2 regions of the Caecibacter sp. AF58-12pH5A genome follow, and region 2 is predicted to be linked to the other one. Evidence: riboswitches for the same ligand, from Rfam matches in the RefSeq annotation. Region 2 holds a riboswitch; the other holds the start of a gene.
What was found. A riboswitch is a leader RNA that binds a small molecule or an ion and turns the genes downstream of it on or off. The one in region 2 is predicted to bind S-adenosylmethionine.
Positions count from the first base shown of each region.

Region 1: linked by a shared signal. The riboswitch ahead of PGX44_RS02185 (MetQ/NlpA family ABC transporter substrate-binding protein) and the one ahead of PGX44_RS07090 (MetQ/NlpA family ABC transporter substrate-binding protein) in region 2 are both predicted to bind S-adenosylmethionine.

Region 1 covers NZ_JAQDBC010000002.1:193,650-208,231, forward strand. The annotation lists gene PGX44_RS02145 (MFS transporter) at 1-221, opposite strand, end outside; gene PGX44_RS02150 (shikimate dehydrogenase) at 248-1,126, opposite strand; gene PGX44_RS02155 (oxidoreductase) at 1,294-3,300, opposite strand; gene PGX44_RS02160 (LysR family transcriptional regulator) at 3,697-4,593, shown strand; gene PGX44_RS02165 (MFS transporter) at 4,648-5,949, opposite strand; gene speC (ornithine decarboxylase) at 6,449-8,608, shown strand; gene PGX44_RS02175 (heavy-metal-associated domain-containing protein) at 8,670-8,936, opposite strand; gene metF (methylenetetrahydrofolate reductase [NAD(P)H]) at 9,054-9,911, opposite strand; gene PGX44_RS02185 (MetQ/NlpA family ABC transporter substrate-binding protein) at 9,957-10,790, opposite strand; SAM riboswitch class I at 10,885-10,979, opposite strand; T-box leader at 11,222-11,474, shown strand; gene PGX44_RS02190 (energy-coupling factor ABC transporter ATP-binding protein) at 11,521-12,333, shown strand; gene PGX44_RS02195 (energy-coupling factor transporter transmembrane component T family protein) at 12,333-13,016, shown strand; gene PGX44_RS02200 (tryptophan transporter) at 13,030-14,514, shown strand; gene PGX44_RS02205 (SGNH/GDSL hydrolase family protein) at 14,511-14,582, shown strand, end outside.
Region 2 covers NZ_JAQDBC010000012.1:21,609-36,190, forward strand. The annotation lists gene PGX44_RS07045 (Gx transporter family protein) at 1-491, opposite strand, end outside; gene PGX44_RS07050 (NusG domain II-containing protein) at 503-889, opposite strand; gene PGX44_RS07055 (PTS sugar transporter subunit IIA) at 958-1,998, opposite strand; gene PGX44_RS07060 (PaaI family thioesterase) at 2,091-2,495, shown strand; gene PGX44_RS07065 (helix-turn-helix domain-containing protein) at 2,501-2,872, opposite strand; gene PGX44_RS07070 (aminotransferase-like domain-containing protein) at 2,976-4,361, shown strand; gene PGX44_RS07075 (PhzF family phenazine biosynthesis protein) at 4,457-5,245, shown strand; gene PGX44_RS07080 (TIGR03905 family TSCPD domain-containing protein) at 5,332-5,571, opposite strand; gene trxA (thioredoxin) at 5,589-5,894, opposite strand; gene PGX44_RS07090 (MetQ/NlpA family ABC transporter substrate-binding protein) at 6,016-6,834, opposite strand; SAM riboswitch class I at 6,920-7,020, opposite strand; gene PGX44_RS07095 (FAD-binding oxidoreductase) at 7,224-8,624, opposite strand; gene PGX44_RS07100 (MFS transporter) at 8,833-10,158, shown strand; gene PGX44_RS07105 (SDR family NAD(P)-dependent oxidoreductase) at 10,183-10,953, shown strand; gene PGX44_RS07110 (uroporphyrinogen decarboxylase family protein) at 11,379-12,377, shown strand; gene PGX44_RS07115 (transporter substrate-binding domain-containing protein) at 12,407-13,267, shown strand; gene PGX44_RS07120 (amino acid ABC transporter permease) at 13,293-14,078, shown strand; gene PGX44_RS07125 (amino acid ABC transporter permease) at 14,097-14,582, shown strand, end outside.

The DNA of each region.
Region 1 (14,582 bases), on a different contig from region 2:
GGTTTACGGCCGTATTTATCAGACAGTTTGCCCGATACGAACAGTACGATCAGGCGGCCGATGCCGAGCATGGAAATAACCCAGGCAACGTCAGCGATGCTGCCCCAACGGGCGGCGAGGGCATCCATGTTCTGCGCGAGAATGATAACACCAATACCATGTACAAAGTAGTTCAGGTAGAGGCTAAGGCACAAGGGGCGGTAGGAATGTGTCTTTTCCATTGGTAATAGTCTCCTTTATATGCGGCTTAAAAAAGCACGTCTTTAATGAAATCTACAGGCATTTCTTTACCTGTCCAGAGTTTGAAGGCAGCGGCGCCCTGGTAAAGCATCATGCCGAGGCCATTGAAGTTTTTGCAGCCTACTTCGTCGCACCATCTCATGAGTTTTGTCTGGCGCGGTGCATAGACCGTATCCATGACGATGAGGTCCGGACGGAGGTAGGATTTATCAGGAATAGCGACGACGTCTTCGAGCGGTTTCATGCCGCACGACGTGCTGTCAATGTAGATATCAGCGCTATCGAGTTCGGCTTTCAGTTTAGCGTGGTCTTCGAGAGGATAAATGTTGACGATGCAATCTGTGCGTTCACGCAGTTTTTTTACTGTTTCTTCGCCATGTGCATAGAATTCATCGGCACGGTTGAAGATGGTTAATTCTTTGACGCCGTCGAGGGCAGCCTGTACCTGAATGGCTGTAGCAGCGCCGCCGGCACCGATAACGACCATTTTCTTGCCGACGTATTCAACGCCTTCTTCTTTCAGAGCCTGCATAGCGCCGATGCCGTCTGTAATCGTGCCCGTGAGGACGCCGTTGTCGTTAACGACAGTATTGCAAGCGCCGACGATCTGGGAAGCCGGGGACAGCTTGTCCAGGTACTGCGTGATCGGTCCTTTGTTAGGCATGGATACGTTCCAGCCGCGGACTTTCATAGCGCGCAGGCCTTTTACCGTATCTTCCAGTGTGGAGTTGTCTACTTCGAAGCAAACGTATACATAATCGAGGCCTAATTTTTTGAAGGCTTCGTTGTGCATGGTCGGCGACATGCTGTGACGGATCGGATACGCAATGAGACCGATTAATTCCGTATGACCTGTAACGCGTTCAGTAATAGCAATTTTACCCATAATGGTGTTCCTCCTAAAAGTTATAATAGTAGAAATGTAGTATTGCGTCATGTGTTAAATTTCACATGAGAAAGCCTGATATAACGTTGCCTGGCAACGTGTAAAAAATAAGTACTGACTGCCTGGGGCCATCCCGCAGGATGACCCGGCAGTTAGCAGGTATATGCTTAGTCGTCAAAGCCGCCAATCATATCGATGGTATTGACGATGTTGCGGCCAATTTCTGTACCGTGGATAATCTGGCCTGTCTTCAGGCTGTTGCCGTAGTTGCAGAAGGGAATATCGTGTTCTGCAGCATAGGTTCTGAAGGGATCGTCAGCCGGGATATCCGGAACGAGGCCCATACAGATGAAGCCATAGTCAAAGGGATATTCAGCCGTTTCGCCGTTGTGGGAAGCCACGAATTTATCGGGGCAAACCTTCTGCAGGCTCGTACCGAGGTGCATATCGACGGGGTGTGTAGCCAAGAGTTCCTTGAAGGTCGATTTGGAAACGATGTCGGCATCTTTACCGAAGGACGGCATCATTTCGATCATAGCTACGTCTGCTTTGCGGAGCGTGAAGAATTCCATTACGTCCAGGCCTACGGCACCACAGCCGATGATGACCACTTTTTTGCCTTCTGCATTGGCTGCGTAGTACGGAATATTATCCATGAAACCGTAGATCGATTTGATGTGGGAGCCTTCGACGTCGGTCAGCTCGCGCAGGCCTTCGATAGGCGGCAGCATAGGCTTCGAACCCGTAGCTGCGTAGAGAATATCCGGCTTCAGCTCGTTGAGCAGTTCCTTCGTAGCCGTCGTATTCAGGCGGATCGTCAGGTTCGGCAGGGCTGCTGCACGTTTTTCCAGGTAGGCCGGGAGATCTTCGATACGGCTCTTTTCGGGGAAACGGGCAATCTTGCGGGCCAGGCCGCCAACTTCGCCTTCCCGTTCGATAAGGGTTACACGGCAGCCTACTTCAGCGGCTGTGCAAGCTGCTTCCAGGCCGGATGTGCCACCGCCGATAACGACGACGTGCAGATCCCGTGTAACTTTACGCTTTTTATAAGCCGTGCCGCCGATGATGTCGGGGTTGACTGTGCAGCGGATCGGCTGGGATTTGGCAATGCGGTGATCGGCGCAGCCGATGTTGCAGGAGATGCATTTGTTGATGCAGTCGACTTTGCCGGTCTTGGTTTTACGAACCCAGTCGGGATCGGCAATGAGGCCACGGCCGATAGCCAGGAAATCTGTTTTGCCTTCGGCAATGATCTGATCGGCAATTTTTGGGTCGCGGATGTTGCCGGAAATGATGACCGGTTTGCCGAATTTCTTCTTGACTGCTTCCGAGAGGTACGCACGCCAGCCGTCGGGCATATCGCATTTATCAATCTGGTACTGAATGGAATCATTGACGGCCGCGGAGACGTTGATAATGTCTACTTCCGGTTCAATGTATTCGAGGAGCTTCAGTGTATCTTCCAGTGTGTTGCCGCCTTCGATGAATTCGTCAGCAGAAATACGGAAGGAAATGGGAACCCATTTGCCGACGGTCTTGCGGACGGCTTCAACGACGAGACGGGCGAAGCGGGCACGGTTTTCATAGGAACCACCGAATTCGTCTGTCCGCTTGTTGTAGAGAGGCGATAAGAACTGGTCCAGGAGGTACGAATGACCACCGTGGATTTCGACCATATCGAAGCCGGCCTGAATGGCACGCTGGGCAGCTTCGGCATATTTGTCGACAATGGCCAGAATTTCGCTCTTAGTCAGCGGGCGCGGTGCCGGGTTGCCTTCTTTGGAAGGAACCGACGAGGACGATACGGACTGGAGACCGTGCAAGCGTTCCGGATAGGCCGAAGCACCGGCGTGGTTCAACTGGATCGAAGCCAGGGCACCATACATGTGAATCCGTTCGGCCAATTCGTAGAGGCCGGGAATAAACTGTTTATTATCAATGCGGAGCTGCTTTGTACCGTTCGTTGCCAAGGGATAGTCAATGCAGGCATTTTCTACGGTAATCAGAGCTGTACCGCCACGGGCACGCAGACCATAGTAGTCTTTCATTTCTTCCGTTACTTCTCCCGTAAAAGAAGCAAGGTTCGAACCCATTGGCGGCATGATGACACGATTGCGGAAGGTCGTGCGTTTTACCGTCAGAGGTTCAAAAATGTGCGGGTAATTCTGACTCATGAATGAGATCCTCCTTAACGAAGTACTATCTATAGTATCCATAGGTTACTATTACAGAAAGTATTGTGAAAAACAGAACTAGATATCTTTGACATCTCACATTATACAGGAAACAAGTAATAGGACAATTTCATAAAAATGATAAATTTGATACGAAAAAACTATTGATAGGGCAGAGGGTACTCTTACTAAAGGATAAGCCAGACTGGCTCGTTTCCCAAATGAACGGGAAGACAGCTCTTTTAAGCGGTAGAATAAGACGAGTATTTTGTCATAAAAAAATAGGTTTTTCTCTATCAATTAATAGTAAATTACGATATAATCATTAGTAAATGACTATTGATAAAAGAACTTTTATCACAAAACATGCACAACATATATAACTAGGAGCCTATTATGAATTTAAAGCAATTGCAGTATTTTCAGACCCTGTCTGAGACCGAGCATTACCGTAAAGCCGCTGAGCGCCTGTATATTACAGAACCCAGCCTGAACCGCGCTGTGCGGGATTTGGAAAAAGAACTGGGGATCCAGCTCTTTGAAAAGCGGGGCCGTAATATTTATCTCAACAAATATGGCCGCCTCTTCTTGCCCTATGTGACACGCTCCCTGCAGGAACTCGACCGGGGCATATCATTACTAAAAGCCTATACCAGACCGGATCAGGGTACGATTACCCTGGGCTTTATTTATACTATGGGCTATACGATGGTGCCGGAAATGATTACCCAGTTCCGGGGAGTCCCGGAAAATGAAAAGATTTCCTTTGACTTCCGGCAAGGCACGACGGCATCCTTGATTAAAGAGCTGAAAGAAGAAAAAATAGATGTCGTCCTTTGCTCAGCTATTGAAAATGAACCGGATATCCTCTTTTATCCCGTAGCGGAGGAAGACCTGGTCGTGGCCGTACCCAAAGGGCACGCCTTGAGTAATCGCGGCTCTGTATCGTTAAAAGAACTGGAGCCGTACCCGTTCATTTCCTTCAGCAAAAACAGCGGCCTCTATAAGATGACGCATAAATTGCTGGAACAGGCCGATTCCCATCCGAAAACCATTTGTCACGTTGAAGAAGATAATGCCATGGCCGGCTTTGTGGCCGCCGGGTATGGGGTGGCTATTATGCCTGATTTTTACACCTTAAAGCATTATGAGCTTGAGCGTATTCCCATTGCCGATCCCTTTGAACGGCGCTATCTCTATTTGGCCGTTTATAAGCATGCCCATGTACTGCCGGTAGTCGATCGGTTTCGTAATTTTCTTCTTTCCCGCTGGGCCCGTAACGGCAGCCTGTAAGCACACAAAAAGCCCCGCTTTTCCTTTGTGGAAAAAGCGGGGCTAACTATTACGTTATGATTGGCTTTCATCGTGATGCAGGGCTTCAATGCGGTGAATATCACCGACGATGAAGAGGAAGGAAAAGACACCTAAGGCGGCAATGCAGCTAATGAAAATCATAGCACCGACGAAGGAACCTGTAAACTGCACGATCAGGCCAATGACGATGGGAGTAATGATACCTGCCAGGTTGCCGATGAAATTGAAGACGCCGCCGGCCAGGGCAACGGAATCAGACGGCGCAATATCACCGACAGTACTCCAAACGATAGCAGCCATACCCTGGCCGAAGAAGGCAAGGGCCATGATGGCAATGACGGCATTAAGAGAATCGACGTAGTTGGCGCCTAAGATCGTCATGGAGCAGAGGAGACCGCAAATGATGGGCAGCTTGCGGGCCTTGGAGAGGCTGGCACCGCGGCGCAGCATCGTATCGGACCAGTAGCCGCCCAGGAGAACGCCGCATAAGGCACCGATATAGGGAATGACAGCGTATACGCCGGCCTTGAGGAGGGGCAGCTGTTTGGACATGACCAGGTACGTAGGAAACCAGGTCAGGAAGAAATACATGGTACTCGTGTTAGCAAACTGGCCTAAATAAATGCCCAGGAGCTGACGATGCTTGAAGAGGTAGGTTACCTGGGACCACGTAATGGACTGTTTTTCACTCTTCGTTTCTACGAGGCCGCCGCCTTCACGGATATAGTCCAGCTCAGCCTGGTTGGCGCCGGAATTTTCACTGGGTTCCCGATAGAGGAAATACCAGACAATACTGGCCAGGATGCCGATAACGCCGGTGACGTAAAAGATTTCACGCCAGCCGTAATTTTCTAAAATCCAGAATAAGACCGGTGTCAGAAACGCCAGACCGATGAATTCGCCGGCCGTATAGATGGACGTAGCCGTAGCCCGTTCCTTTGCCGGAAACCACGAGGCGACGACGCGGCTGTTCGTAGGAAAGGCCGGCGCTTCAGTGGCACCAATGGCCAGGCGGATACCAAAGAGGGAGGCAAAGGAATTGCCCAGTCCCATAAAAATCGTAAATAAAGACCAGAAAAAGAGGGATACCGTGTAAGAAATACGGGAGCCGACGTATTCAATAAACCAGCCGCCAGGAATCTGCATAAGTCCATAGGCCCAGGAAAAGGCGGAAAAGAGCAGCCCCATCGTGGCGGCGTTAAATTCCAATTCCTGACTCATACTGGAAGCGGCGACGGCCATATTCGTCCGGTCCAGGTAATTGATAGCTGTAAGGACGAAAAGCAGCGAAAGTATAAACCAGCGCTTTTTTGTTTTTTTCTGTAATTGTTGCATAGTCATAGTCCTTTCTCAGGAAAAAAATGGTTGTTCTATTATTCACATAGGTAGTAAGAGAGACACCTACGCGTACATTGATATACTCGTCGTATTCATTTTATACAATAGATAGGGGAAAGGCTATTATTTATTTTAACTTAATTAATGCATAATAGCTATTAATATACTAGTATTAACTGTAAATAATACATTAAATTCATAATATGGTCTATCTTTTTACTTTAAGGAATAAGTGGCGGCCATAAAGGAACGAACGACCGGGCTGAATCTATGGAATCTCATGGAAAAATAAAAAAAAGGAAGGCAGAAAAGGCTTGTCATTCTAACGGGTAAAGCATAAAATAAGGCTATCCGCACAGGCAGGGTTCTAATGCCGCGGTGCTTTCCGTGTTTTCATAGGGAAAGAATTATATAAAAAGGCCAAGTTTCTTTGCCGGAGCCATTGTCCGGCAAGAAAGAGGCCGTAAGAAAAGGAAGAGGATAGGAGTAAAAGCATATGAAACACATGAAGATTGCGTACAGCTTTGACGTACAGTACTATTTTGTTGACAGTGACCGGGAAATCGTGCCTGTCGAAAAAACCGATTTTACAGATGTTGCCGTTGCCGTCCTTTCGGATCAGGATTTTGATTATATCGATACGATCGATGCAACGGGGTTTGGTGTGCCCATTATGGTAATCATGCCGAGTGGCGAAAAGCTGCCTTCCCAGTATTTGGATAAGGTCGACGTCGTCCTTTCGGAGGAGGTTGTCAATAAGAGCCGCTGTATTGAAACGGCAGAACGCCTGGCCGGCAATTATGAACAGAATGTACTGCCACCCTTTTTTGGGGAACTCGTAGAGTATGTCAGTGAAAAGAATAATCCCTTTGACTGCCCGGGCCATCAGGACGGGGCCTTTTTTAAAAAGCATCCGGCCGGCCGCTATCTGTACGACTTCTTTGGTCCCCATATCTTCCAATCTGATATCTGCAATGCCGATGTCACCTTGGGGGATTTGCTCATTCATGAAGGACCTGCTTTGGACTCCCAGGATTTTGCTGCGAAAGTATTCCATGCAGATAAGACCTATTTCGTGCTTAACGGTTCGTCTGCGTCCAACCGCGTCGTTACGAATGCCCTGCTGACACCGGGAGATCTGGTCTTATATGACCGCAATAACCATAAATCCGTGGCCATCGGCGCCCTTATCCAGGCCGGTGCTACGCCTGTATATCTGGAAACGGCCCGTAACCCCTACGGCTTTATTGGCGGTATCGATGCCCACTGCTTCGATGAAACCTACTTGCGTCAGCTCGCAGCCGAACGGGATCCGGAAAAGGCCAAGCAGGAACGGCCGTTCCGCCTGGCTGTGATCCAGCTCGGCACGTACGACGGCACACTCTACAACGCGCGCTACGTTGTCGACCGTATTGGTCACCTGTGCGATTACATTCTCTTTGATTCTGCCTGGGTGGGCTATGAACAGTTCATTCCCATGCTCAAGGACAGCAGTCCGCTGCTCCTCGATTTACAGCCTGGTGATCTGGGAATCTTCGTAGTCCAGTCTGTCCACAAGCAGCAGGCCGGCTTTTCCCAGACCTCGCAGATTCACAAGAAAGACAGCCATATTCACGAACAGGACCGTTACGTAAACCATAAAACGATTAACAATGCCTTTATGGAGCAGGCCACGACGAGTCCCTTTTACCCGCTCTTTGCGTCCCTTGACGTGAATGCCAAAATTCATGCCGGCGATGCAGGCCGGAAAATGTGGCGCGATTGTGTCAAGATGGGTATTGATGCGCGTAAGGATATCCTGCGGCGCTGTCATTATATCCGTCCCTTCGTAGCGCCAATGGTACACGACCGCCTTTGGCAGCGTGGTGATACGGAATCTATGGCTGATGATATTGATTACTTTACCTTCGAACCGGGGGCCAAATGGCATGCCTTTGAAGGCTATGGTCCCAACCAGTACCGTGTAGACCCGTGTAAGCTGCTCTTGACGACGCCCGGGATTGATGCGGAAACAGGGGAGTACGAAAACTTTGGCATTCACGCCAATATTTTGGCTACGTATTTGCGTGGCAACGGCGTTATTCCGGAAAAATGCGATTTGAACTCGATTCTCTTTTTGCTGACGCCGGCAGAAAATAAAGATAAACTGCGCTTTTTGACGAGCCAGCTCGTCCGCTTCGAACGCTTTGTCGACAATAACGTGCCGATGGAAGAAGTACTGCTCGGCGTGTATAACCACTATCCCGGCCGTTATACAGGCTATACGCTGCGCCAGCTGTGCCAGGAGATGCATGATTTCTTCAAGGACCGCAATGTAAAAGACTTGCAGAAAAAGCTTTTCCGCCGTGAGTTTTTACCGGAATACGCTATGCGTCCGCAAGATGCACATTACGCCTTTATCCGGGGCCAGCGGGAACTGGTGCCGATTGCGGAAATCGAAGGCCGCATTGCCCTTGAAGGGGCCTTGCCATACCCGCCGGGCGTGCTGTGTGTCGTGCCGGGTGAACGCTGGTCCCCGACAGCTGTCCAGTATTTCCTGGCCCTCGAGGAAAGCCTCAATGCCCTGCCGGGGTTTGCCATGGAAATTCAAGGCGTGTATTTGGAACATGAAGACGACGGCCGTGTCCGCGCCTATGGCTACGTGCTGAAAGAATAAGCGCATTGCCGCTGGTATATAAAAAGCAGAGAACCGCCAATCAGGCGGCTCCCTGCTTTTTTTAGTCTTCCGTTTGCTCTGTGATTTTGCTGACGCCATAGCCGGCGTTGACTACGGCCTTTAAAAGATCTTTTTCTACGACGTCACCGGTAACGCGCAACGTAGCCCGCCCGCGTGGCAAATTGACATTCACTTTTAGAACGCCTGGAACGGCCAGCAAGGCTTCTGTTACATGCTCAGCACAGTTTTGGCACATCATGCCTTGAATATATACAAACTTTTCCTGCCCTTCCGGAGAGCCACCGAATAAATTACTGAAGAATCCCACGTAAAACGCCTCCTAGAATATGATAATGAATGTTATTCTAATTGTATTATACAAGAGCCATAAGGGAAAAACAAGTAAGCCCCCTGCTGCGTGGCAGGGGGCTTAGGAAGGTGACACTTAGAGCAGTGTCTTGACGGCGGACGTAATGCGTTCCGCTACGTAAGGGCTGTTCATCGTATAAATGTGTACGCCGTCGACGCCATTAGCCAAGAGATCGACAATCTGATCGATGGCATAGGCAATGCCTGCATCGCGCAAGGCAATGTTGTCGTGGCCGTATTTGGTCAGAATCTTTTGGAACTTAAGGGGCAAGGAAGCACCGCAGAGAGTAACCATGCGTTCAATTTGCTTTTTGTTCGTCACGGGCATGATGCCTGCTTCGATAGGAACGTGAATGCCGGCCTTTTCCTTTTTTTCCAGGAAGGAATAAAAGCACGCGTTATCAAAGAAGAGCTGGGAAATGAGCTCGCTCGCCCCGGCCTCTACTTTGATCTTCAGGGCGTCAATATCGGCCTGCAAATTTTTGGCTGCCTGGTGGCCTTCGGGATAGCAGGCGCCGATGATATTGAAGTCGTCGCCGGTCTCCTGGCGGATGAAGGAAATGAGATCGCTGGCGTGGGCAAAATCGTGTTTTGGCTCAATGTCCGGCGTGCGGTCACCGCGCAGAGCAAGGATATTTTCAATGCCTTCCTTTTTTAATTCCTGCAAAATAGAGCGGACATCGTTTTGGTCCAAGTTGATGCACGGCAAGTGGGCCGCTGTTTCGCAGCCCAGCTTTTTGATGCGGCTGGCTACCTCTACGGTCCGTGTTCCGCCCTGGCCGCCGGCACCGCAGGTGACGCTGATAAAATCAGGCGACAGCTTGCTTAGCTCCGTGAGGGTAGGAAAAACCGTTTCTACAGGCATGTCCTTTTTTGGCGGAAAGACTTCAAAGGAAAAGACAGTTTTTTTGGCAAAGAGATCACAGGTTTTCATAACATAGGCTTCCTTTTTTTTGGTATAGTCTGACTGGGTTAGGCGTTAGAAGCTGGCGAGGATGGCGCCCTGATACTTATCTTCGATGAATTTCTTTACTTCCGGTGATTGCAGGGCTTGCTGGAGCTCTTTGATTTCCGGACGATTTTCATCGCCTGCCCGGACGGCCAGAATGTTGGCATAGGGCGAGTCCTTATCTTCGATAAAGAGAGCGTCCTTCAGCGGATTGAGACCGGCTTCGAGGGCGAAGTTCGTATTGATCAGGGCAATGTCTACGTCTTCCAGTGAACGGGGAATCTGAGCGGCTTCCAGTTCGACGAACTGCAGGTGTTTGTCATTTTTGACAATGTCCTGGACGGTAGAAGAGATGCTGCCGCCATCTTTGAGGCTGATGAGGCCAGCCTTTTGCAAGATCAGGAGCGCCCGGCCGCCATTGGTCGGGTCATTGGGAATGGCTACCTTGGCACCGTCCGGCAGCTGATCCAGGCTGGTAATCTTTTTGGAATAAATGCCCATCGGTTCGATGTGTACCTTGCACAGGGCTACGAGGTTGGTGCCATGTTCGGCATTGAATTTGTCCATGTAGGGCTGGTGCTGGAAGAAGTTGGCATCGATTTCCTTGTCATTTAAAGCCAGGTTAGGCTTGACATAATCGGTGAATTCGACGACGTTGAGGTCAATCCCCTTTGCGGCTAAGAGTGGTTTGATCTGTGCCAGAATTTCCCCATGCGGTACCGGCGTGGCACCGACGGTGATCTTAGTGTTGTGTGAAACCTCGTGACCGCCTGTAGGCTTATCACCGCCACAGCCGCTTAAGAGAACGGAAAAGGATAAGAGCATCGTGGCTGCAGCCAGTGTAAAAATGTGTAGTTTTTTCATATACGTTAGGCCTCCTTGATTATGGAATATATAATGAATCGATTCGGATAGAAAAGAAAAAGACCCTTTCCCGAGAGAGAAAGAGTCTGCGTTTTCTTTATCTATCGGAATTGCTTCCGCAGGAATTGGCACCGTGTAATCGGTTGCCGGGTTTCATAGGGCCAGTCCCTCCACCACTCTGGATAAAAGCGCAATGAAGCTCATCTGTACAAGTCAATCGTATAGAAGCCACTGCTAATGAAATTGTTGATATTGATTGTATCATGTAGAGAAAATTTGTCAATATAAGAAAAATGATATGACAAAAATATATAAATAGGAATACTTATATGCGAAATCCGGCACGACACATGCCCGGGCTGACGGGCTTTCCTGCCTATGCCCTTGACTTTACGGGAAAAGAACGTATAATTACAAGTAAACTATATGAGTAAGTATCGATGAACGAAACGAGTACATGTGCAACGACAGGTACAGCGAGCCGATGGTAGTGAAAGTTCGGCCCTAGGTCAGCAGATGGAATGGATTCGGGAGATGCGGCCTGAACGGTAACCAGTAGGGTTCGACGGTGTAGTTCCACCGCTATCAAAGAACCGTGTATCGCGTTATGCTGTACATGCAGAGCTGGGCTCGTACGAGCCAATGTGGGTGGTACCGCGGAAGATTCAACCTTTCGTCCCTGTCAGGGGATGGAAGGTTTTTTTATTGTCGTAAAAAGGAGAGAAGACCTATGTTAGAAATGCGGGATGTCTGTTTTCGTTATGGGAATGGGACTCCTATTCTGGAACATATGAATGTAGAAATAGGTGCCGGTGAGTTCATTGGCTTAGGCGGCCGTAACGGTTGTGGCAAAACGACGGTGACGCGGCTGCTCATGGGCCTGGAAAAGCCCGTTTCCGGTGAAATCCGCTATGATGGCAAAATTATCAATGAAGACGATGCGTCCCGGCGCAGTGCTTTCATTGGCTATGTGTTCCAGCGGCCGGAACGGCAGATGTTTCGCCCGACCGTACGGGATGAAGTCGCCTATGGGCCACAGCAGTTTGGCCGTCAGGCTGATGAAATTGAAGCCTCTGTACAAGCAGCACTGGAACAGACGGGCCTGTCGGACCTGGCCGATGCCTATCCGCCTAATTTAAACCGTGGCGAAAAACAGCGCGTTGCCATTGCCTCTGCCATTGCCATGCACACGCAGTATCTCATTCTCGATGAACCGACGAGTGGTCAGGACAGTGCCGATAAGGAAGACCTCATGCAGCTCTTGACCAAATTGAACCGTCAAGGACTGACGGTCCTCATCATCAGCCACGACATGGATATTTTCGCCGAATACTGTCACCGCGTCCTGGTCATTGGCCATCATACGAAGGCCTTTGACGGCACACCGGAAGAGCTCTTTACCAAGCGGGATGATCTCTATGATCTGGGTCTTAGCCGGCCCGATTCCGTTACCTTGTCCCTGTCCGTACCGGGCCTGCCTTATTGCAAGTCCATGAAGGATTTTACGGCAGCTATGCTGCAGAAACTAGGAGGCCAAAAATGATGCAGCGTTTTGTACCTGTAACGAAACTGATTGGCACGGCAGCCTTCTCTTTCTGGGCTCTCGTCATCCATACGCCCGTGCCGCTGGCGGTGCTGGTAGTCATTGAATTGTGCCTGTTGGCGCTGTGCGGTAATTTTAAGAGTACGAGCAAGGCCGTTTTGAGCCTGGCCGTGTTTGCCGTGTTCCTGGCCGTTGTCCAGCTCATCGGCGGCGGCTCGCTGGAATCGGCGTATGTGACAGGCCTGCGTATGCTGGCTATGACGATTGTCTTTATTATCCTTTTAACGACGACCCGTTTGCAGGATTTGACAGCTGCCCTCGTTAAACAGATCCGCGTACCCTATGAATACGCCTTCATGTTCACGGCTGCCCTGCGCTTTGTACCGGACTTCATCGCCGAAAGCCATGCCGTGCAGGAAGCACAAGCGTGCCGTGGCTTTTCTACCAAAGGAAACATCTTTAGAAAGATACTGAATTACATGAGCGTCATTCAGCCGCTTATGCTTAAATCCCTGGGCCGTTCGGAAACGATGGCCTTAAGCCTGGAGCTGCGGGGCTTCAACAGCGATACGCGCAGCTTTATGAGCAATGTCCGGCTACGCGGCTGCGATTACCTGGTCTTGCTGCTTTTTGTGCTGCTGAGCATCGGCGTCATTTACCTGCGCATGCACGATCTCGTCTAAGGAGGAACTCAGGATGAAACAAATCACAGATATTGCATCGTTAGAATTTCACCACCGCCAAGGCGGGCAGTTCCGCTGGATTACGATTACGACGCTCATGCTGGCAATCGGTACGATTTTGCACCTCGTGTCGCCGAGTGTAGCCGGTATTACGCCGAACTGGACCATTGCTACGTATTGTGTCGCCATTTGCCTGACCAAGCCTTCGTACACCCAGTCCCTGGGCATTGGCCTCGTTGCCGCGCTGGTCAACGTCTTGACGTCTAAATCGGGCTTTCCCTATGGCAACCTGATCAGTGAACCGGCAGGGGCCCTGACGTGTACACTCATCGTCAAGAACCTGGCCTTCATCCGCTTCAAGGGCCATTCCTGTTTGCCTGTCCTGACGGGCCTTGCGGCAACCTGCATGAGCGGTGGCATTTTCGTCACCATCCTGAAATTTGCCATGGGGCTTCCGAATATCGTATATTTCACGGGCATGCTGCCCCTGGTGTTCGTCATCGGCCTCTTAAATGCCGTCGTAACGCCGCTCATGTATTTCCCGGCGCTCCGCCTCTTTGCCTCCCGTGGTATTATCGATTCGCTGGAAGAACAGAGCGTGACCTCCGATCACAGCGGCTACGACTTAAAACCGACACAAGCGGGAATCGTCTCGATGGAACATCTTTCGTATATCCATAACAAACAGAAGGTGCCTGTCCTCAATGACGTGACGCTGGCCATCCAGCCCGGCGATTTTCTGGTCATTACCGGCGAAAGCGGCAGCGGCAAGAGCTCTCTCTGCATGGCCCTGACCGGTGCCATTCCCCATTATTTTGGCGGCGTCATGAAAGGCATGGTCTACGTAGAAGGCCAGGCAACGACGCAGACGACGATTTCCAAGCTGGCCAATAAGGTCGGCGCCATGCTCGATGACTATGACAGCCAGCTCGTGGCCATGACCGTTGAAGAAGAAATTGCCTTTAGCCTGGAAAATCAGGGCGTGGCACCGGAACAGATTGATGCGGCCATTACGGAATCGCTGGAAAAGGTACACATGACGGAATATCGGCAGCGCCAGCTCAGCAAGTTATCTGGCGGCCAGCGGCAACGGCTGGTTATTGCCAGTGTCTTGGCGACCAGTCCGGAAATCCTCGTCTTTGACGAACCGACATCAGCCCTCGATCCGGAAGGAACCCGTGATTTTTACGAACTCATTCACGACCTCAACGTACAATATGGCCATACGATCGTCGTCGTAGAGCATTCGCTGGAAGCGGCCTTGCCCTTCGCCAACCGGCTGGTTCTCATCGATCACGGTCATATCCTTTGTGACGGCAGCGTAGAAGAAACCCTGCGTTATATGTATGAAAAGAATGTCTACGCCAGTGCCGTGCCGAAAATCTTTGCCTGCCAGCTTGATTTGGAACGGGCCGGCTGCCAGTTTACGGCACCGTGGCTTTCTTCTGAAACGGCAGTTGCTGCTGTACGGCAGCTGTTGCCGCAGGAGCGGTCGTGAAGCGCCTCTTGTGCCTGGGTGACAGCCTGACCTTTGGCTATGGCGTAGCCGCACAGGACCGCTGGCTC
Region 2 (14,582 bases):
AACTTTTGTAAATGCTTCAATGTAAAATAGGCTGTCAGGCCAATGAGTATACCTGTACCTGTGCCGGCTACGGTAAGTACTGGCAGGTAGAGGAGTATCTTGATATTCTGCACGACGGCACTGGCTACGAGAACCTGGCCTAAATTGTGGAAAATACCCCCGGCCGTAGAAACGCCGATGAGGCTGAATTTTCCTGTCTTTTGCAGGATGATCATACTGGACAGGCTGAAAGCGGCGCCGGCAGCACTGTAGAAGAAAGCGTTAATACCACCGCCGAAGGCTGTAGAAAGGACGACGCGCAGGAGCAGGATGAGAAAGACATCCCGTTTGTGCGGCAAGGAATACAGGGCGATGACCGTAATCAGGTTGGCCAGGCCTAGCTTGGCCCCAGGGGCAATAAAGGGGACGGGCAGCATGCCTTCAACAATATAAAGGACTAAGGATTGGGCGACAAAGAGGCCCAGGACGATGAGACGAAAGGTTTTATTCATAGAGGGTACCTCTAGCGGGCCCGGATGATGTCCGGATCGGCATCATCGGAACGGACTTCAATCATAACTTTATGGGGCAGGCAGACGCTGGTCTGGCCGGGCTTAGACAAGAAGCCTTCGTGGACACAAATCTGGTCAGGACAATCGGCGTCGACAATACCGATTTCCTGGTCTTTGACGACGATGGTGTTGTAGCCTTGCGGCGTTTGGACCGTAAAGGTATCTGTACCATAGTGTCCCGTCAGGGGAATGGTTTTATATTCTTTGCCATCAACCTGCACGACGGCGTAGGTTGTATTTTTTTCTGTACCACTGCCGGTAGCCAGGAAAATTCCTTCGGGCAGGAAGGATAAGATGAGCAGTGTCACAATGAGGATAATATCCCATTTTTTGATCATACGGATCTCCTTGGGGAAATGAAAAGACTGTCCATCGATTATAACACGAAACGGCGGTGCTGTAAAAATTAGAACCAGGCAACGAGACTGCCGGCTGTCACCCTGCCGGAGGCTGTCAGATGAACCGGGCGGTCTGGCGGTAAATCCGTAAAGAGACAAAGGCAGGCGTCAGAGAACCCTTTGCTTTTTAAAAAAGGCTGGTCGAAGGTGAGCAGCTTGTCGCCTTTTTGTACGACTGCCCCGTCCTGAACGAAGACGGTAAAGCCTTCGCCCTGCAGCCGGGCTGTACCGATGCCGGCGTGGAGAACATATTCTACGCCATCGGTGGTGACCATGCCCAGGGCATGGCCTTCTTCAAAAACAAAGGAAACCGTGCTGTCACACGGTGCGTACAGGCTGTAGTCCTCTGGATATACGAGGAAACCATCGCCAGGAATTTTTTGGGCGACGTCCGGGTCGGGTGCTTCTGTGATGGCCTGCAGGGTTCCCGTGCAGGGCGAATAAAGCCCATAGGCCTTAGGATAGGTCAGCGTCGCGGCCAATGCTCCGGCCTGTACATCCGTTTCTGCAGCGAGGTGTAATTCGTATGATTCCGGCAGATCTGTAAAGACACAGATACAGGCGTCGCATAAGCCGCGGCTGCGAATGAGGCCGGCATCAAAGGTAAGGAGCTTTTCGCCTTTTTTGACGTGTTGCCCGGCCGTGACGAAGACTGTAAAGCCGGCGCCGTCCATGGTGACCGTATCGATACCGATATGGAGCAGGTATTCTACGCCGTTGTCACCAGTGAGGCCTATGGCGTGCCGTGTGTCGAAGACGAAAGTCACTTCGCTGTCACAAGGGGCGTACACCGTATCTTCCCGGGGATAGACAAAGAAGCCATCGCCGGTCATCTTTTGGGCAAAGGCCTCATCCGGTGCTTTTGTAATCGCCTGCAGCGTGCCTGTAAAAGGGGACGCAAAGGGCAGGGACAGGCCGGTGCCAAGGGAACTGTAGTCCGGCTCGGGCGCAGCCGGGGGTGCGGCAGCAGATACGGTATTTTCTACAGCCTCTCCGGGCGGCTCGGTGCCGGGGCTGTGCAGGAAAGACGTAATATGTTTTAGAATCATAAAAACTACCTCGCAGGAAGAGAAAAATTCCCCTCTTCTTGCCCTTGGCAGGATAGCGTATAATAAATACAAAGAAGAGAGGAGAGACAGTTATGGCAGAGAAAGAAGCAAGGGAAACGAACTGGTGCTTTGCCTGTGGCAAAGATAATCCCATGGGCTTACATCTTCATATGGAACAAGGGAGTGATGGCAATTGGGCCTATTTCACACCCCAACGGCAGCATCAAAGCTATGACGACCGCATGCACGGCGGCCTCGTAAGTACCCTCTTAGATGAAGTGATGGGCGATTATATCTTTAAGCTTACGGGCAGGCCGGCGTATACGGCAAAAATAGAAGTGCGCTTCCGCCAGGCCGTGCGGATCGGTGAACGTATCAAAATTTCCGGCCACCTGGCAAAGCAGCGGGGCCGTCTCTACGAAATGACCGGAGTCATTACCAAGGACGACGGTACTGTCGTTGCCGAAGGGCAGGCCAAGATGATGAGCGCCAAATAAGCGGGTCAGGCCTTATCAGCCGGGCGGGCGTGGATGAATTCGGCAAAGGCTGCGACGCTGCGCAGTTGTTCCGGCGGCAGCTCCATGAGCAGGCGGAGCAGCGCGACGAGATCCTTTTCCGGCTGGTATACTTCAGCAACAGCCTTAACTGCCGGTTCGCCTGTTTCTCCAAGGAGTTCTTCCGGTGTGATCTGGAAGTAGGCCGCTACGTCTTTGACGCGGTCTGCACGGGGGCACTTTTCTTCAGCCAGCCAGGCTTTGAGCGTCGACGGCTTTACTTTTAACTCCTGGCAAAATTGTTTTTTAGTCAGGCCATGGTCCTGCAGCAGCTGCTGCAGGTGATGACTGAAATGCTGTTTTTTGATATCATTTTTCATGGTGATCGTCCTTTTCGTTGTTTTTTTGTCTGCTATTAAGTGTAGCACAAACAGGGCCGGCGTGCCACTTTTGACGGCTGGCCGTGCCGGAAGGAGCCTTCTTATGCCCGTTAATTCCTTTGCCGATTATCCCATGTCATGGCAACCTGCTCTGCCACGGGAGGCCGGTCCCCAGCCTCTCTACCGGGTACTGGCTGCGCAGCTTGCCCGGGATATTGCCAGTGGTGTCCTGCGTCCCGGGACGAAGCTGCCACCCCAGCGGGAACTGGCCGATTTTCTCGATATTAGCGTCAGTACGGTTACCAAGGCCTTTCGCATATGCTCGAATAAGGGCCTTTTGACCAGTACTGTCGGGTCGGGAACCTTCGTCGCATATGATGCCCGCACGTGCCTTTCCGTCGCGCCGGAACGGCAACAGACGGTCATTGAAATGGGTTCTATGATGCCGGAAACGCTGCCTCAGGACGGCGTGACAGCCATATTGGAGCAGATGCTGCAGGAAGCATCTGCCAGCCGCCTTTACCAATACAGTAATCCCAAAGAAGTACGCCATCAGGATGCGGCCCGCTCCTTTTTACGCCAGGCCGGAGCGCTTCTGCCGGAGAATAAGGATGTTCTCTTTTCATTGGGTGGTCAGAATGCGCTGGCTGCCATCTTGCCGGCTCTTTTCAAAGCCGGGGACCGTATCGGCGTCGACCCCTTGATCTATCCGGGACTGAAACGTACTGCCAGCCTCTTTGGCATCCGCCTTGTACCCATTAATCAAACTAACGGGGAAATGAGCCGGCACGGTCTGCTCCAGGCTATCAGTGACTATCATATCAAAGGCGTGTACGTGACACCGGATTTTCAGAACCCGACAACTCATATACTCTCCCATGCCGGCCGGCAAATGCTGGCGGAAATAGCCCGTGAGAAGAACCTGGTCATCGTGGAGGATGCTATCGCCAGCTTGCTCCTGCCGCGGCCCGTGCCGCCTGTACAGTCCCTGGCGCCAGAACGGACCGTCTATATCCTCAGCCTTTCCAAGGCCATCCTGCCGGCCCTGCGCCTGGCCTATATTGCAGTCCCGGAACCGTGGCAGGGGCAGATAGAACAGGTTCTGGAAACGTTGGAACTGGCCCAGTCGGCACTCCTTTTGGAATTAGCAGACCGGATTATCGTCTCTGGAGAATACGAGGCCATCCTCAGGGAACGGCAGTCCAGCCTGGTGCGGCGCAATGAACTCACAGAGCGCATCCTGGCCGGCTTTGCCGTCGCTGGCGACAGGTACAGTCTGTGCCGCTGGCTCGTCCTGCCAGCAACCTGGACCGGTGAGCGATTTGAACGGGAAGCTTTACTGCATGGCGTACGCGTTCTCGGGGCGCAGCATTTTGCCGTAGGCCGCAAGCCCTGGCAGGAAGGTGTACGCCTGGCCATCGGTGCGCCACGTAATCTGGACCAGCTGGAGCAGGCACTGACGACGATCAAACGGCTTCTTGAAGACTAATGTGTGCGCCATACAATTATTTTATTGTATGGCGTTTTTCTCTGTGCTAAGATGAAGAAAAGGGAAAAACAAGAAGTCCAAAGGAGGTATACATCATGAAATGCTACATTGTCGATGCCTTTACAAAGGAAGTATTCAAGGGTAACCCGGCTGCCGTGTGTGTCATGAAGGAATGGCTGCCAGATGACGTCATGCAGCGCATTGCCATTGAAAATAACCTGTCCGAAACGGCGTTTACCGTAAAAGAAGGGGACCACTACCGCCTGCGCTGGTTTACGCCGGGGGGCGAAATTGATCTGTGCGGCCATGCCACGCTGGGCACGTCTTATGTCCTGTCCCGTTTCTACGAACCGGACAGGGAAGAATTCGTCTTTGAAACGTTGAGCGGCAAGCTCGTCGTCAGCCGCCACGGTGATCTCCTTTCTATGGATTTCCCGGCCTACGAAATGAAACCTGTCGCCGTGACGGACGCTATGGCTGAGGCCCTGGGCGTGCGTCCTGTAGAAGCCTATATGGCCCGCGACCTGGTGTGTGTCGTCCCTGATGAAACGGATGTCTTCGCGTGCCAGCCTGACCAGGAAAAAATCGCCGCTCTCGATGGTCTCTTATGCCACATTACGGCCCTGGGGAAGACATACGATTGTGTCAGCCGTTCTTTTGCACCGAAGCTGAAAGTGCCGGAGGATCCTGTCTGTGGCTCCGGGCACTGCCATATTATCCCCATCATGGCAGAAAAATTGGGGAAACAGGACCTCAAAGCCTACCAGGCGTCGCAGCGCGGCGGTGAACTCTACTGCCATTTGGAACAAGGACGCCTGGCCATGGCCGGCTATGCAGCCCTCTATTCGGAAGCAGACCTCAAGATACCTGGTGTAAAAGACTAGGCAGGGCTGTCTGTCCTTTTCTGCTTTTTTCCGCATATAACGGTAAAGCCCGTGCGTCGTGTGACGTACGGGCTTTTTTGGCTATATCAGACGTAGGCTTTGAGAGCCTGGGCCAGCTGGTCCGGACAGGATGTGTCCCGTTCACCGCAGCGGATGCCTTCCAGGCGGGTAATGACGTCCCGGACGGGCATGCCTTCGGCCAGGGCGGCGAGGCCCAGATGGTTGCCGGGACAGCCGCGCGTAAAGGAAACGTTGTGGACGCAGCCGTCTTTGATGTCGAAATCAATTTGTGTGGCGCAGATGCCACGCGGTGTGTACGAATACATGAACGAATTGCCTCCTTTTAGGGCAGTAAGGCGAGGATACTTTCTTTGGGCTGCACGCCGACAGATGTCGTGTAGAGCTGGCCGTCTTTAAAGACGACGAGCGTAGGAATGCTCATGACGCCAAACTGTTCGGCCAGGGCAGGCTGTTCGTCTACATTGACCTTGCCTACTTTGATTTCCGGATGTTCTGTGGCGATTTCCGCAATGGTCGGCGCCAGGAGACGGCACGGACCGCACCAAACGGCCCAAAAATCCAATAATACAGGTTTATCAGACTGCAGGACTTCCTGATCGAAGTTGTCTTTCGTAATCGTTATTTCCATAGTGGTCACTCCTTTTAGCGGCTTGATGTTTTTCTGATCGTTTTTATTATAACACATATTTTTGACATATGCGCGAAAAAATGCGCTCCCGAAAAACGGGAGCGCAAGAGCTGTCAGTACCTTAGAAGGCCGGGATAATGGAACCCTGATATTTGTCGTTAATGAATTTCTTGATCGTATCGGAGTGGTAAATATCGAGGATCTTCTTGTACGTTTCGTTGTTTTCGTCACCTGTGCGGACGACCATGACGCAGGCGTACGGCGAATCAGGCGATTCGACGAGAATCGAGTCCTTGAGGGGATTCAAGCCGGCAGGAATGGCGTAGTTCGTGTTGATGCAGGCCAGGTCCGTATCGTCGAGAGACCGCGGTGTCTGGGCGGCGTCGATTTCGATGAACTGCAGGTTTTTCGGATTTTCCGTAATGTCAGCGACAGACGCTTCGATGGAGTTGCCGTTTTTCAATTTGATCAGGCCGGCCTGCTGCAGGAGCAGAAGTGCACGGGCGCCGTTGGACGGGTCGTTCGGAATTGCTACTTTGCTGCCCGGCGCTACGTCGGCAATGTTCTTGTATTTATGCGAGTATACAGCCATAGGCATGAGAATGGTCTTGCCAATGGAAGTCAGCTTTAAACCTTCTTTTTTGATGATATTGTCCAAGTACGGCTGATGCTGATAGGAGTTCATGTTCAGGTCGTTATCGGCCAGGGCTTTATCAGGCTGTACGTAGTCGTTGAATTCGACGACCTTGATCTTGATGCCCTGTTTTTCTGCTTCTTTGGCTACCTGGTCCATGATTTCAGCGTGCGGACCGGCAGTTACGCCTACTTTGATTTCTTTGTCAGCAGCGGCTTTGTCGCTGTTAGAGCCGCAGCCCGCTGCAAAGACGCAAATAGCAGCGATGAGGCCGGCTGTGAGAAGCTTTTTAATAGATGATTTCATAGAGTCATACCCCTCTCAAAAATTATGTAATATGTATTCGTAACAAAAAAGCCGTCATTCAGATGACGGCCTGCAGTTGCATAGCTGTTCATCTGCCGGAATTACCTTCCGTTGGAGTTGGCACCTTCCCGGGTGGGGGTTGCCGCAGTGTCATAGGGCCACTCCCTCGACTGCTCTGGATGAAACGACAGTTTTATTGTTAGGTTGTATCCTATCATGAATTGCGGACGCTGTCAATCTATTTTAGAAACATTCTAGTATTTCCTTCTACAAAACTAATACCGTACGAGAAAATTGCAAAGCCTGTACAGGGAATTGCGCGTTTTGCAGAGAAAAAACACCCCGGCTTGCCGGGGTGTTTAGAATGACATTCTGTTGGACGGTGGCGCTTAGGCGTTGAAGAGCTTGCCCGGGTTGAGGATGTTATTGGGGTCCATGGCCCGTTTGATGGTCTTCATAACCTGGAGTTCGCCTGACGGTGTGAATTCTTCCACGTATTGCAGCTTCTTAGCGCCAATGCCGTGTTCACCGGCCAGGCGGCCGCCGACACTATAGGCGTATTCATAGACCTGGTGATGGAATTTATCGACACTGGCCGCCCACTCTTCGTCGGTCATATTGACCTTACAAAGAACGATGTGCAGGTTGCCGTCGCCAATATGGGCATTGATTTTGACCTGGAAGGGATAGTCTTCGCCGATTTCCATGATCTTTTCAATGGTCGGAGCAATTTTGTGGACTGGTACGACGACGTCGTCTGTGAGAAATACCTTGCTGACCAGTTCGCACGAATTCTGGATGTTGCGGCGCATATTCCAAATGCGGTCGTCAGCTTCGAGGACTTCAACAGCACCGGTTTCTTCGCAAATATTGCAGACCGTTTCCATCTTGGTGTCCAGCTCGTCTTCCCGGAAGGTTTCTACAGTGATGATGACGTAAATTCCATCTTCATAATGGGGCATATCCGAATAATGGCAATAATCGGCTGTATCGCGGACGTACGAGTTGTCCATGTATTCTACACTTGTCGGATCGATGCCGGCTTTCATCAGCTGGGGCACCATATACAGGGCCTGGCGCGGATCCGTATAGATAGCCAGGACATCGAAGTGATACGGCGGCAAGGGAATCAGGCGTACCGTCACTTTGGTAATAATGCCTAAGGTGCCTTCACTGCCGATGATCAGCTGTTCCAGGTCATAGCCGGTAGAGCATTTTTTCAGGATGCCGCCACATTCGACGATTTCACCTGTCGGCGTGACCATTTCCAGGCTGTAAACCTGGTTACGCGTAACGCCGTAACGGACGGCCCGCAGACCACCGGCATTGGTTGCCAGGTTGGCACCGATCATGCAGCTTTCGGCGCTGGACGGGTCGCCGGCGTACATGAGGCCGTGGGCTTTGGCTTCTTTTTGAATATCTAAGGTACGTACGCCTGCTTCGGCCGTGAGGTACATGCCTTCTTCATTCAGTTCAATAATCTTATTGAGCCGTTCCATACAGAGGACAAGGCCGCCGTAAACAGGAATGGCACCGTCAGCCAGGCTGGTGCCGGCACTGCGGACGGTAATGGGGAAGTGGTATTCATTGGCCAGTTTTACAATTTGTGAAATTTCTTCGGCATTGGCCGGCAGTACTGCCGCTTCGGGCATGTGGAATTTCTGCGGGTCGTTTTCGTAGTCTGTCTGGTACTGGACCAGAATATCTTTGTCCGTCTTGACATAAGACGGGCCGGTAATGGCTTTTAATTTATCGACAATTTCTTGCGTAATTGGGTTGTATGTCTGCATGAGGCCTGCCTCCTAGGTGAAGAATAAATAAATTCTGGCTATTATTCTAACACTTTTTTTCTGAAAAGGGAAAGCTATTCGAACGGAATTCGAGAAAATAATCTGACCGGGCACAGGCAATGCCTAAAAACAGGGCGTAATAGATAACTTTTTTTACGGCAAAAAGCATGACAATCTAGTATAATGAAGGGAAAGAAAGGATGATACTATGCAGACGTCGCGACGGCTTTTTTATTCTATTTCCTTCATCAGCTTTATAGGACCTTTCTTGTCGACGGGCCTGACCATTGCCCTGCCACAGGTGGCTGCCGGTTTTGGCGTACCGGCAGAGCAGGTCAGCTGGGTAGTGACGGCCTATCTCATCGGTACGGCCTCGCTTTTATTGCCTTTAGGCAAGTTTGCCGACGTATATGGCAGGCGCCGGGTCTATGCGGCAGCGCTCATGGCCTTTGCCATTTGTACGCTCGCTGCGGCCTTTGCCCCCAGCCTAAGCAGCCTCATTGCCTGCCGGCTGCTCCAAGGGGCAGCCTTGGCTGCTGTCTATGTTACGTACATGCCGCTGCTTCTGACGACGACGGATGAACAGCATCAGGGACTTACGCTGGGAACGGCTGTGGCACTGACCTATTTGGGCCTGACACTGGGGCCCGTGCTGGGCGGCTTTTTGACCGGTCTCTTGGGCTGGCGCAGTATTTTTATCATTTCTGCTCTGGTTACAGGCGGGGCCTGGCTGCTGGTCTGTACGCTTCGTCAGGAATGGTATGGTACAGCAGCGCCCTTCGTCAATGCCGTGAGCAGTGTCCTCTGTATTAGCGGTGTTGGTATTTTTCTTTATGGCCTTTCGGCATATGCCGAACACAGCTGGCCTGTCTGGCTGGGCCTGGCCCTGCTGGTCTGCTTTATTGTTCATGAACGCTACTCCCGTCATCCTCTTTTGCCGCTCTTTTTATTCCGCAACCGGGTCTTTTCCTTTTCCTCCCTGGCGGCGCTCATCCAGTACAGTGCGACCTATGCGATTACTTTTTTGCTGTCCTTGTATTTGCAGCTCGTCCTGGGCCTGACACCGGCCAAGGCCGGCTTTGTGCTCCTGTCCCAGCCCGTCATGATGGCCCTCCTGTCCCGCCGTTCCGGTCACTTAGCCGACCTTTACGGCTCGCGGCTCATCGCGTCTGCAGGCCTTGCTATTACCGCCGTAGGCCTTGCCGGCCTGGCCTGGGCGCCGCAGGTGGAGCTGTCGGGGATCGTCGCCTTCCTGGTCCTTACGGGGATTGGCTCGGCCCTTTTTGGGGCACCCAATAATGCCGCCATCATGGGCTCTGTGAAGGAGCAGTTTCAGGGTACGGCGGCCAGCATTCTGGCTCTCGTCCGCCATGCCGGCCAGTCCATGAGCATGGCGCTGGTAACCTTGGTTTTTGCGCAAATGACCCTGGTCGTTACGCCGTATACGGCAGCAGTGCTGACGGCTGTACATGTATCGTTTTTGCTTTTGGCTGGTTTTTGTGTGTTAGCTATGATTGCGTCCTGGCAGCGCTGAGACGAGGAGAAAGGGGAATGTAGTATGGATTTAGGTTTACGTGATAAAGTAGCCGTCGTTACAGGCGGTACGGAAGGTATTGGTTTTGCTGCAGCCCGGCAGTTTCTGGCAGAAGGGGCGTACGTTGCCGTCTGTGGCCGCCGTCAGGCCGTGCTGGATCAGGCACTGGCACAATTAGGCCCGCGGGCCTTCGGCCAGACCTGTGACATGACGCAGGAAGACGCGGTCTATGCCTTTGCCAAAGCCGTCTACGATCATTTTGGCCGCATGGATGTGTGGGTCAATAATGTAGGCGCGACTATTGCGCGACAAGACGACTGGTATACCGGCGAGGAAATTGACCGGACCTATGCGGTCAATTTTAAGTCCGTCGTCATGGGCAGCCAGGCAGCCATTGCCTACTTGGAAAAACAGGGCGGCGTTATCGTCAATGTCGCGTCCTTAGCAGCCCGCTGCGCTACGTCCGGCAGGGCTACCCTGTACGGGCCTCTCAAGTCGGCTGTCGTCGGCTTTACCAATACCTTTGCCGGTGAAGTTGCCGCCAAGGGCGTACGCGTTACGGCAGTCCTGCCGGGGTTTACCGTGACCCCCCTCGTGAAGGCTACCATCCGGCCAGAGGACCTGATAAAACAAGGACAGACGTGTTTGTTGCACCGGCCGGCAGCGCCTGAAGAAATTGCCGGGCCTATCGTCTTTTTGGCAAGTTCTCAGGCCAGCTACATGACCGGTACGGCCATCGAAGTATCGGGCGGCCGCAGTGTTACCCTGAATCCCGGTTATTCTTATGGAAAATAACACTATCTGTATTAAAGTTGAATTAGATTCTAAAAATTTTTAAAAGTATACTTGACAAGAGTTCATTTAAAGTGTACTATACTCGTAAACATTGGAAACGCCAAGACCGGACCAAGTACACGTAACGGGGTCTTACAGAGAGCGGGAATCGAAGGCTGAGAGTTCCTGCAGTACACTCCTTACGCTGGAATGCCTCCGCGAGCGGGCGGGTCGAATCAAGTAGATCCGCACGAAAAGCCTCCGTTACGGGTATCGAGATACAGTATAGATCAGTGTATGCTGTAAGCAGAGTGGAACCGCGGACCACCGTCTCTGTCATAGGGACGGTGTTTTTTTGTGCGTTTTTCCCGGTATATATCGAGGTCACACCAATGTAACAAATAATAAATAGAGTAGTTTCACGCAAATAATAGGGGGATTTAACGATGACACAAAGCAAAAAAGAATTAGTTTTGGCAGCCATGGACAACAAAGCAACCGACCGTGTACCCGTTGGTTTTTGGTTTCACTTTTTAAAAGATGAAATCCATTCTAATTCCTTCGAGCATCCGGAATTTATAGAAGAACTCTTTCAGGGTCAGACGAAATATATTGATACGGCCAAACCGGATTTTGTCAAAATCATGACCGATGGCTTTTTCCCGTATGAAAACAAGACAGTACAGCATTTGGAAACGGCAGAGGACTTCAAGCACATCCAGCCTCTGGCTGATGATGATCCCTGGTTTACGACGCAGATCGCCTATGCCAAACGCCTGACCGACAAATACGGCGCCGACCTGGCCATGTTCTACAATGTCTTCTGCGCCGGCACGACAATCAAATTCATGCGTGACGATATCAGCACCAGCGAAGAATACCTGGCTCAGCTCGTCCGCGAAGATCCCCAGGCTGTCCGTCAAGGCCTGGATGTCATTTCCGGCGACCTGGCAAAACTTGCCAAACGCCTGATTACAGAAGGCGGTGTGACAGGCATTTACCTGAGCCTCCAGAATCTACTTGGCGAAGGTATTACGAAGGACGTGTACGATCAGGTCTTTGCACCGGGTGAAAAAGAAATCCTCGCCGCTGCCAACAGCGTCAGCGATTACAATATCCTGCACATCTGCGGCTGGCATGGTCATCGCAATGACCTGTCGTGGTATGCCGATTACGACGTGAAGACCATCAACTGGGCTGTCGTCGTCGAAGACGTGCCCCTCTCGGAAGGCCGCAAAATCTTTGGCCAGCGCGCAGCCTTAGGCGGCTTTGGCAATTTGGAAACAGAAGTGCTCTATGCCGGCACGAAGGAAGAAATTCAGGCAGAAACGAAAAAGATCCTTGAGGGCGCAGGCCGTCAGGGCATTATCATTGGCGCCGATTGCACCGTACCGCGCGATACCAACTGGGAACATTTTGAATGGGTCCGCGAAGCAGCGAAATAAGTATTTTACAGAAAACGGGGGAATACACCATGAATATAAAGAAACTCAGCAAAGCTATTTTGACAGCAGCTCTCGTAGGGGTCGTCGCAGCCGCCTTAACCGGTTGCGGTAAGAGCGATAATGCCGCCGCAGATAATGGCAAGAAAAAGACCGTTAACGTAGCCTTTACGAACTATTACGTGCCCTATGATTTCGCCAACGATAAAGGCGAACCCGATGGCTTTGAAGTAGCCGTCATGAAGGAAGTCGCCAAGAAGCTGCCCCAATATGACTGGAAGTTTACACCGACCTCTGATGATGATCTCCTCATCGGTGTAGAATCGGGCAAATACGATATTGGCACGAAGGGCATCTGGAAGACAGCGGCCCGGGAAAAGAAATACATTTTCCCGAAGGAATATCTCGGCGCCAGCGTCATCGGCCTGGTTATCCGCAAGGATGAAGCCAGCCAGGTGACAAACATGGAAAGCTTTGCCAAATACAGCGGCAAGCTCGTACCGATTGCACCGCAGGACGCCCGTTACTCTGTTATCGAACAGTACAACAAGGAACATCCGGATAATCAGATTCAGCTGAAATCGTCGGAAGCCTTCCAAATTGCCGACGCCTATACGTGGGTTATGGAAGGACGCTACGACGGCTACCTGGAAGTCGAACTGAGCTACAAGAACAACGTCGAAAAACCGGACGCACCGTATCATCAGTTTGCCGATCAGCTGACCTATCTCCGTTATAAGGCCATCCCGACGTACGCGCTCTTTAACAAGAAGGACCAGCAGCTGGCCGACGAGTACGACAAGGCTATCAAGGAACTGCGGGATGAAGGCAAAATTGCCGAACTGGAACAGAAATACTTTGGTGAAAGCCTGTCCCAGTATATGAATCAGTAATAAGAAAGAAAAGGAGGAGTGCACAGTGAATACAAGACCTTTTGATCCATCGGTCATTTTTACAACCATGCCGGACCTTTTGTCCTACTTGTCTGTGACCTTGCTGGTGGCCGTAACCAGTATTATTCTCGGTTCGCTTTTCGGCATGATCTTGGCACAGGCAAAAATGGGTACGCACCGGATTCCACGCTGGCTTGCCCATGGCTACACGTATATCATGCGCTGCACGCCTTCCATTGTACTGCTGTTTATCGTCTTCTACGGGCTGCCAAAGCTCGTAGAAGTCTTTACTTCCTACGATATGAACGACGTAAACCGTGCGGTCTTCGCCATCATCACCTTTACGCTCCTCTTTGGCGCGTATATTTCGGAAGTATTCCGGGCAGCCTACCAGGCTGTTCCCAAGGGGCAGTATGAAGCAGCTGTGAGCATCGGCCTGACGCCGTTTCAGGCGTTCTGCCAGGTCATGCTGCCACAGGCGGCAGTGATTGCCCTGCCGAACTTTGGCAACTCTGTCATCAACCTGCTCAAGGAAGGCGCGTTGGCCTATACGATCGGCCTCATCGACCTCATCGGCAAGGCCAATCTGATTATTGCGCAAAACTTCGGTGCCTATGGGATTGAAATCTATCTTTCCTGCATGATTATTTATTGGCTTATGACCACTCTTCTGGCTAAAGGCTTCCTGGCCTTGGAAGCGCACCTCGACAAGGGCCAGACCTTGCAGGCCGGACAGATGAAGCGCAGCCGGATACTGCCACTTTTCAAAACGACGCCGGCGCTGATCAAGAAGTTTCAGCGTCAGGGATAAGGTAAAGGAGAAACTGCTATGGAACTGGATTATACATTTATGGCCGATACGTTCTTCAAAATTTGGAGCGGTATCGGCACCACCCTGAGCCTGACAGTACTGTCCCTGCTCATTGCCGCGCCGGTAGCCTTTTATATGGCTGTCCTGCGGATTCGTGGGAATAGTGTAGGCAGCGGTCTGACGCAGGCCTACATTTCATTCGTCCGGGGCACGCCGATTGTCCTGCAGATTCTGCTGCTGTACAGTCTTTTGCCGAGCTTTTTAAATATGCTCGTCAAAAGCATGGGTTCTAATTTCAACGTCTTTGACAGCATCGATCCATTCTGGTATGCTGTCGTCGTTTTTTCCCTGAATACGATCGCCCTCTTGGCAGAAGTGTTCCGCTCGGCCCTTCTGAGCATCCCTAAGGGACAGCTTGAAGCCGGCGTTTCCATTGGCCTTTCGGAATTCCAGACGTACCGCAAGATCATCATTCCCCAGGCCATGGTCGTGGCCTTGCCGGCC